DNA from 2 places in the Paenibacillus albicereus genome. Region 1 is predicted to be linked to the other one. Evidence: predicted binding sites of a transcription regulator. Region 1 holds the regulator's gene; the other holds the start of a gene.
What was found. Region 1 encodes Rex, which represses fermentation and respiration genes when NADH is low (regulators of the CRP and FNR family bind a similar motif). Its sites were predicted from a motif close to TTGTGAAATATTTCACAA; they were not measured.

Region 2: the regulator Rex is predicted to act here: its motif matches at 1,785-1,802, upstream of HGI30_RS17230 (cytochrome ubiquinol oxidase subunit I).

What each region holds. Positions count from the first base shown of each region.
Region 1 is NZ_CP051428.1:2,337,998-2,342,655, reverse strand. Features, by position in the region: gene HGI30_RS10325 (amidohydrolase) at 1-1,230, opposite strand, end outside; gene HGI30_RS10320 (redox-sensing transcriptional repressor Rex) at 1,205-1,867, opposite strand; gene dinG (ATP-dependent DNA helicase DinG) at 1,864-4,658, opposite strand, start outside.
Region 2 is NZ_CP051428.1:3,821,823-3,826,480, forward strand. Features, by position in the region: gene HGI30_RS17225 (cytochrome d ubiquinol oxidase subunit II) at 1-383, opposite strand, end outside; gene HGI30_RS17230 (cytochrome ubiquinol oxidase subunit I) at 380-1,738, opposite strand; gene HGI30_RS17235 (diguanylate cyclase domain-containing protein) at 2,071-4,620, opposite strand.

The DNA of each region.
Region 1 (4,658 bases):
GCCGCCTTGCACGACTTGGCGCCCGTCGACCCAGACGTCGCGCACGTCGCGTCCCGAAGCGGCATAAACCAGGTGGGATACGAGGTCCGTCCGCGGGTAGAAATGCGGCTGGTCGGCGTCGAGCGCGATGAAGTCGGCCTTGAGGCCGGCCTGCAGCGCGCCCAGCTCGGGCTGACGGATCGTCGCCGCGCCGCCGAGCGTCGCGAGCTGCAGCGCCTGATGCGCCGGCATGACGGTCGGATCGCCGCTGACGCCTTTGTGGATGAGCGCGGCAAGGCGGATCTCGTCGAACAGATCGAGGTTGTTGTTGCTCGCCGCGCTGTCCGTGCCGAGCGAGACGGCGACGCCCGCCTTGAGCAGCTCCGGCACGCGCGCCACGCCGCTCGCGAGCTTCAGGTTGCTGGCCGGATTATGCGAGACGGCGACGCCCCGCTCGGCGAGCAGCGCGATCTCCTCGTCCGTCAGATGCACCGCATGGGCGACGAAGCTCGGACGGGAGAACAGGCCGAGGCGGTCGAGATGAGCGACCGGGCGCAGGCCGTACTCGCGCACGTTCTGCTCGACCTCGGCCTGCGTCTCGGACATATGCGTGTGCATCGGCAGGTCGAGGTCATGCGCCGCCTGCACGAACGACTCGATGAACGCCGGCGGGCATGTATAAGGCGCATGAGGGCTCATCATCGTCATGATGCGGCCGTCCGCGGCGCCGTTCCAGTCCTTGGCGAACTGGACCGCTTCCGCCAGCTTCTCGCGCTGCACCTCTTCCGGACAGAGTCCGATCGCGCCGCGCATCAGCACCCCGCGCATGCCGGACTGCTCGACGACCCGGGCGACCTGGTCCATCCGGTCGTACATGTCGACGAACGTCGTCGTGCCGCTCTTGAGCATCTCCAGCACGGCCAGCGATGTCCCCCACTTGACATCGGCGTCCGTGAATTTCGCCTCCATCGGCCACATGTAGTCCTGCAGCCAGGTCTGCAGCGCCTCGTCGTCCGAGTAGCCGCGCAGCAGCGACATCGCCGCATGGCCGTGGGTGTTGATGAGTCCCGGCATATAGATGCGGCGGCTGCCGTCGATCCGGACGGCGATGTCGTCGGCATCCTGCGGACGCTCCTCCCCGATATAGGCGATCCGGTCGCCGTCGACGACCATATGCCCGCGCACGACCGGCTGGGCTTCGTCCATCGTGACGAAGGTTCCGTTCTCAATCCACCATTTGCTCATGTTCATCCGTCCCGTCCTTATCCATGTAATAGGCCAAGCTCAGCAGCTGCGTCGTGAAGTCGGCGTAATGGATCCGGACCTTGTCCGGAGCCTTGAGCACGACCGGCGCGAAGTTGAGGATGCCCGTCACGCCCGCTTCGATGAACCGGTCGGCGACATTCTGCGCTTCTGCGGCCGGCACCGTGATGATGCCGATCTGGATGCCGTCCTCTCGCACCTTTTCTTGAAGAAGCTCGATCGGCAGCACCTCGAGCCGGTTGATGCGCTTGCCGATCTTGGCCGGGCTCGCGTCGAACACGGCCGTGATCTTCATGTTGTCCTTGACGTAGCTGCTGTAGTTGCACAGCGCGTGGCCGAGGTTGCCCGCCCCTGCGAGCGCGACCTTCATCGGCTGGTCGAGCTTGAGGATGCCGCGGATCTTCTCGATCAGATAGTTGACGTCGTAGCCGACGCCCTTGCGTCCGAATTCGCCGAAGTAGGCCAGATCCTTGCGGATCTGGGCGGGATTGAGATCGAGCTTGCGCCCGAGCTCCTGGCTGCTCACGGTCTGCACGTCGCGCACATGCAGGTCGTTCAGCACCTGCAGATAGACCGGCAGCCTCCGCACGACGGCCTCGGATATCGGTTTGCCCTGCTTGCTCATGGCTGCTCGGCCTCCTTCGGTTCGTTTTGCAGCCACTCCCTCATGCGGGAGGTGAACTGCTCGGCATGCATCGTTTCAATTTTAGGCCCTGGCAGCGAATAGAGGAAGTGCTTTCCGTAAAACGTGTCGATGACGCGCGTATCGTACAGCAGCACGATGCCCTTGTCGCGGGTGGTGCGGATGAGCCGGCCGAAGCCCTGCTTGAAGCGGATGACCGCCTGCGGCACCGACAGCTTCATGAACGGGTTCTGTCCCGCCTCCTGCAGCAGCTCCGCCTTGGCCTCCTGCAGCGGATGGTTCGGCGGCTGGAACGGCAGCCTCACGATCGCGAGGCAGACGAGCGCGTCGCCGGGAATGTCCACGCCTTCCCAGAAGCTGCTCGTCCCGAGCAGCACCGAAGCCGGCTGCTGGCGGAACAGCCGCGTCAGCTTGCTGCGGTTGCTGCTGTCCACGCCTTGGCCGAGCACCTGGATGCCCGCTCCGGCAAGCGCTTCGCGCAGCGGTTCGTAGACTTCCTTGAGCATCCTGTAGCTGGTGAACAGCACGAGCATCCGACCGCCCGTCTCGATCGCCGACGCGGCCAGCGAGCCGACCAGCTTGGCCAAGTAGGCCGGATCGGCCGCGGCTCCCTTCACCTTGGGGAAATCCCTCGGGATCATGACGAGCGCCTGCGAGCGGTACTGGAACGGCGACGGCAGCTGCACCGTGCGCGCCCGGCGCTCGTCGCCGAGGCCCAGTCCGAGCTGCTCGGCCGCGTATTGGAACGTCTTGCCGACGGTGAGCGTCGCCGACGTGATGACGACGCTTTTCTTGCTGTCGAAAAAATGCTCCTTGATCTGCGCGCTTACGTCGGCCGGCACCGTATGGAGCTGCACGCTCTTCGTCCTCGCGCTCTGATACGACTCGATCCAGTACACCATCTCCGGCTTGTCCGCGCGCACGAACACCTTGAGCTCGTCGCGGATCCGCCCGGCGTCCTTGACGGCCCCGGCCAGATCCGTAATCATGCCTTGCAGCGACAGGTCGTCGAGCTTGTCCTTCATGTCCGAGCTCATCTTGTCCAGCACCTTGACGACTTGGTTCATTTCCTTGAAAAACAGCGACTCCTCGAACTCGATCGCTTCCCATGCCTTCGGGAGCGCTCCCGGCTTGAGCCGCAGGATCGTCTGTCCCGCCTCGGCCGCGCCGCCTCCGGCGCTCGGCGATGCGAGCGCCTGCAGCAGCTCGAACAGCTTTTCCCACGTATCCTTGAGCGAGCCGAAGCGCGGGATGACCTCGTCGAGCTGCTCGGTCCATTTGGACACCTCGTCGGCATCCTCGCCCTGGATCTGCATCCGCAGCTGGGGCAGCAGGCCGTTCCTCGAGTCCTTGGCCAGACGGTTCGCCAGATTCAAGAAGCCGTAGAAGCCGAGCTGCTGGCCCAGATGCTTGCCGGCAACTTCTTCGAGCTGATGGCCCTCGTCGATGACGAGATAGTCGTAGGACGGCAGCAGCCGGTGGTCGGCGCGGATGTCGGTGAACAGCAGCGAGTGGTTCGTGATGACGACGTCGGCGAGATTGGACTCCTGCTTGGCCCGGTGGTAGAAGCAGCGCTTGAACCAAGGACAGGCGCGGTTGAGGCAGGAATCGGCGTCGCTCGAGACCGAATTCCAGAACTCCGCTCCACGGTTGCCGAAGCTCAGCTCCTCCTGGTCGCCCGTCTCCGTCTCGCCGAGCCAGACGAGCATCTGCGAAGCGGTCTGGCGCTCTTCTCCGCCCGCGGCCAGCTCCAGCGTCTGCAGCCGCGTCTCGAACTTGCGCAGGCACATGTAGTTGCCCCGGCCCTTGAAGACGCTCGCGCGGAACTTGAACGGCAGCACGTCGCGCAGCAGCGGCAGGTCGCGTTGGCGAAGCTGCTCCTGCAGATTGATCGTGTGCGTGCTTATGACGATCTTGCGCTCGTTTTTGATTCCGAAATAGAGCGAAGGAATGAGATAGCCGAGCGATTTGCCCGTACCGGTGCCCGCCTCGATCAGCAGATGCCGGTTGTTCTCGAAGGCGTCGTTGACCTCCCGGAACATCGACGTCTGCGCCTCGCGCTCCTCGTAGTCGGGGAACAGCGTCTCGAAGCCCGTCTTGACCATCTCCAAGTAATCCTCGAAGCTGGCGTCCGTGAGCGGATTAGAGGCATCCTCCTCGCGGGCGGGCTCCTCCTCCGTCCAGTCGCCGGCCTTCATCGCCACGCCCCGATAGTACTTGTGGGATTCCGTGTCGAGCGCGGAGCGCAGCTGCTTGGCCTCAAGCTCCAGCGACAGCATCCAGCCGAGGTCGCCGTCCTGGATGAAGGACGCCAGATGCTGCACCGTCAGCAGCGGCAGCTCCCGGAGCTTCTTCAGGCATTCCGAAAACAGGATCGCCGTCGCCATCGCGTCGCTGTCCGCCCGGTGATGCTGGTCGTGACGGATGCCGAACTGCTCCGAGACGGCCCCGAGCTGGTACGACGGGAGCGACGGGAACAGCATGCGCAGCAGCTCGACCGTATCGAGCCTGCGGCCGGTGAACGGCGAATAGCCGGCGCGGTCGAGCGCCATATTAAGGAAGCCGGCGTCAAAGCCGACGTTATGCCCGACCAGCACCGCATCATTCAGCAGCGGAATGAGCTCCAGCAGCAGGTCGTCCGGCTCCGGAGCGTCCCGCACCATTTCGTCGTCGATGCCTGTCAGCTGGGTGATGAAGGCGGGGATCGGGATGCTTGGACGCACGAAAGAGTTCAGTGTCTGCACGACATTGAACTCTTCGTCCATCAGCACGA
Region 2 (4,658 bases), 1.5 Mb from region 1:
ATGAACAAGCCCGTCGCGCCATATAAAAACAGGAACACAAGGTTCTTTTTCGAGCCGTAATTCTCGAACGCATAGAACGAGCCGCGTATGGCGAGCAGAATGACCGCGATGCTCCCTGGAACGAGGAGCGCGGACCCGTAATAATAGGCCGTATCCGGAAAAAATCCTACGATCCCGATGTAGAAGAAGACGAAGAAGACATTGGTAATTTCCCATACCGGGGAGAGATACCGGGAAATCAATCGATTGATGAGATGATCCTGCTTCGTCAAGCGTGCGTAGAAGGCGAAGAAGCCGGCTCCGAAATCAATCGAGGCCACGATGAGATAGCCGTACAGGAACAGCCAGAGCACCGAGATGCCGATCAGTTCGTAACTCATCATGCGGGCTCACCCTTTTCCGTTTTCTTGTCCTTTCCGATCCCCTTCTCCAGCTCGGTTTCGACCGGATTCAGGCGGAACAAGCGCCTCAACACGAGCACGCAAGTCGTTCCCAGCAAGAGGTACAGAAGGAGGAACAGGAAGAATAGGAGCCGCACTTGGGGGGATGAGGTAGCGGCTTCCTCCACGGTCATGTAGCCTCGGATGATCCATGGCTGCCGTCCGAGCTCGGCATAGAACCAGCCCAACTCGACCCCGACGAATGCAAGCGGCGCTCCCAATGCGATGGCGCGAAGCATCCATTTGTTGAGCTCGTTGCGCTTTTTCCAGAAGACAAAAAGGAAGTACAAGAACGAAAGGGCCAACAGCGTGAACCCGATACCGACCATCAGATCAAACAAATAATGGACCAGCAGCGGCGGCCATTCCTCCTGCGGGAACTCCTCCAGCCCCTTCACCTCCGCATTGAAGTCTCCAAACGCCAGGAAGCTGAGAAAATTGGGCAGATGGAGGGCTCCTATGATCTCGTTCTCTGCGTTCAGCCAGCCCATGAGAACGAGATCCGCGCCTTTTTCGGTCTCAAAATGCCACTCTGCAGCGGCCAGCTTCTCCGGCTGATGCTCGGCCAGAAACTTGGCGGATACGTCTCCGGCCAATGCGTTCAGCAGGCCGAACAGCAGCAGGACACCCATCATCAGGTTCAAGGCTTTTCGGTGATAGGCGGTGACGCCTTTTTTCAGCATCGTAAAGGCCGCGATCCCGGCCAACAGGGCCGCCCCCGTCAAATAGGCCGAGCTCAAGACATGGAATACCTTGGAGAAGCTCGCCTCGTTCATCATCGCTTGCACCGGGTCTACCGCCGTGAAGACGCCCCCGTCCATCAAAAAGCCTTCCGGCTGATTCATGAAGCCGTTGACGGTCGTGATGAACACCGCGGACATGCCGGCCCCGATTACGATCGGAATCGTCAGCAGCCAATGGGTATACGGATTTTTGAACCGATCCCAGGTATAGAGATAGATGCCGAGGAAAATGGCTTCGAAAAAGAAAGCGAAAACTTCCAGAAATAGCGGCAGCGCGATGACATTTCCCGCCAGCTTCATGAAATTCGGCCACACCAGGGCCAACTGGAGGGAAATCGCCGTGCCTGTCACGACCCCGACCGCCACGGAGATGACGAACCCTCGCGACCATCTCTTCGCCATCAAGATATAATGGGGGTCCTTCTTGCGTATGCCGACGAATTCCGCAATGGCAATCATCAGCGGAACCCCGACACCAATCGTGGCAAAAATAGCGTGAAACGCAAGCGTCATTCCTGTCACCAGCTTGCTCCACAGTACCGTATCGATCGCCATCCTTCACGGCCTCCTTTCAACCTCTGTCCAAACGATTGCCATCCATATGAGCTTTTTTTCACAAAGTCACGGTCCATGTCCTGCATGATGAACGGGGGAGTTAAGCCAAGTATAGCTCCATCCATTCGCATTGCAATCACGGTCACCTGTTCGTCTTTAAACGTTCAACAAAGAATCAACTCTTTTGGACAACTAAGTGAACATGACCGAAACCACCCGAACGGGCTATTGCTTCTTGAAATGGAACGCAAAAAAACCGCTTTGGACAAAGCGGTTTGGATAATCGATATCGGAGAGGCGCGCAATGCGGGCAGAGAGGCAAGCCAGACGGCCTAGTCCGCGGAAGCGCCCTCGCCACGGCTCTCGCCCGCCGCCTTGGCCTGACGCAGCGCATCCTGGGCCGCCCCCAGCAGCCATGCCGGCGCCTCGCCGTCCGCCGGACGCGCCGTGGCCGTGCCGGTGCCGACGGTGATGAAGCCGGAGCTCGCGCCGTCGCGCGGAATCTGCAGCGACAGCACGCTGCTGCGGATCTCCTCGGCGAGCCGTGCCGCCGCATCCGCATCGCTGCGCAGCTTCAGGACGAACGTATCCGCCGTCATCCGCGCCAAGTAGGCGCCATGCTGACGGGCGATGACGCCGAGAGCGTCGGCCACCCATTGCAGGCACAGGTCGCCTCCGCGCAGTCCGTGCAGCGCGTTGTACGCCCTGAAGTCGTCGATGTCGACGAGCAGCAGCGACAGCGGCTCGCCGGCAAGCTCCGCATCGCTCCAGTCGGCTTCCAGATCCCGCTCGAACGTCAGCCGGCTCGGCAGGTCGGTGAGCGAATCGCTCGTCACGTAGCTTGCCAGCTGGCTCGCGCTATGCGAGAAGTTCTCCTTCTGCTCCGGCTCCGCCTTCACTTCCTTGGCGACGACCATCACGGACGGCTCGCCGCCGTGGATGACGGAGGCCAGCGACAGGTCCAGCTCGACCGGGCTGCCGACCTTGGGCACGAACATGCCTCGGTACGCATCCAGCAGGGCGGCATTTTGGCTCAGGCTGTCCAGCCGCTTGCCGAGCGCGCTTCGCGCGCGCTCCTCGTGGAACTCGAGGATGCGGCAGCCGACCAGCTCCAGGGCGGATTCGCAGCCGAGCAGCTCTCCCGCCTGATGGTTCGCATAGACGATGCGTCCGTCCGTTACGGTCAGGAACGGGACGGGGGAATACTCCATCAGCTGCAGGTAACGGTTCTCGTTGTCGCGCAGAACGCGCGCGTTCTGCAGCGCCTGCTCCTCGGCCTGCGCCAGCTGATGCTCCGTCTCCCGCTGCACGATCGACTTCAGCTCCTGCAGCGCGCTCAGCTCCGATTCCTTCCAGGCGACCGACTTGCCCTTCACGACCTCTCGCCACTTCTCGAACGACTTGCGCGGCGACAGCCGCACGCCGTCGTCGCTCTGGATGACCGCCTTGGCGGGGTCGCCCGCCCACTCGACGATCTGGAGCTGCTCCGGACGGAACCACAGGATATAATGCTGCATCCCCGGCGAGAGCGCCAGGAACACCGCTCCCGAAGCCTTGTCCGCATATGCGGCGGCAGGCGCGTAGTCCTGGCCGAGCTTGGACGTATGGAACGCGTAATCGACCGACTGAGCTCCCATCCAGCCCGCCAGCTTGCGAATCTGCGAGGCCGCCGGCGTCGTGCCGAACAGCTGCAGCTTGTCGCGGAAGCAGACGGCCATGCCGCTTGCTCCGAGCAGGTCCATCAGCTGCTGCTGGCTTTGCTCGACCTTCTGCATCGTCCGCAGCGCATTGCCCGAGAACAGCCCCGCCAGCTTGCCCGCCGCCGAACGGATGCCGAGCGTCTGCTCGTACTCGTCAAGCTGCTGGCGCTGATACAGCTCGTTGGAGAAGAACGTGCCGAGGAAGTTGCACAGATTGCGCACCCGATGAGGGACGTACTTGGGCGCGTAATGGTGGCAGGTGATGAGGCCCCACAGCTCCCCTTCGCGGATGAGCGAGATCGTGGTCGTCGCCGCCACGCCCATGTTCTGCAAGTACTCGATGTGCAGAGGCGAGACGCTGCGCAGCGACGACAGGCTCAGGTTGAGCGGCCTGCCGGTCAGCGGCTGCACCGTCGGCACGATGGCCGAAGGCTCGTAGCCGACGTCGACGATCGTCCTCAGCCAGTTGCGCAAGTACAGCGCCCTCGCCTGCTTCGGAATGTCTGAAGCCGGATAGTGATGCCCGAGAAACGGCTCCAGCCCTTCCTCCTTGGCCTCGGCGATGACCTTGCCGTTCCATTCGTCGTCGAATTCGTAGATCATGACCCGGTCGTAGCCGAGCATCTCCTTGACCTGGTCCGCCGCCGCCTGGCTGGCCTCGATCCGGCTGGACGCCCGCTTGATGCGGGAGAAGAACGTGTTGATCCACTGAAAATCGTGGAGGGACGGTCCGATATCCTCCTCGAACGGCTCCAGCTCCAGCAGGAGCAGTCCCTCGCTCTCGTGCACGATGCCGATGAACGGAATCTCGCCTCCGTCCTCCTGACGGATCGGGCACTGGATATACTGCAAGTCGGAGGTCACGGCCGCGTTCGGATCGAGGCGCGCGACCTCCGCCGCCTTGTCCGGTCCGAGCAGCCGTGCGAGCGGCTGGCCGACGAGCGCTTCCGCCCGCAGTCCGAAGAGCCGTTCCGTGCTGAGACTCGCCTGCACGATGACCGGACGCTCGTCCCGCGTCACGGCCAGCAGGGCTCCGTGAGGCTGGATGCTGCCGGGAATATGGATCGGCTCCTTGTCGCAGTTGGTCAGATCGATCCGCGACCCTTGCCGCTCGTACTCCGAATCGTTCAGGAGCGTGCGGTCGAGCGCCGCTTCCTCTTTATAAGGCTTGTTTTCCTTCATTCGTCGAACGTAACCTCCTGGCTTTGGGTTGGCGGGCT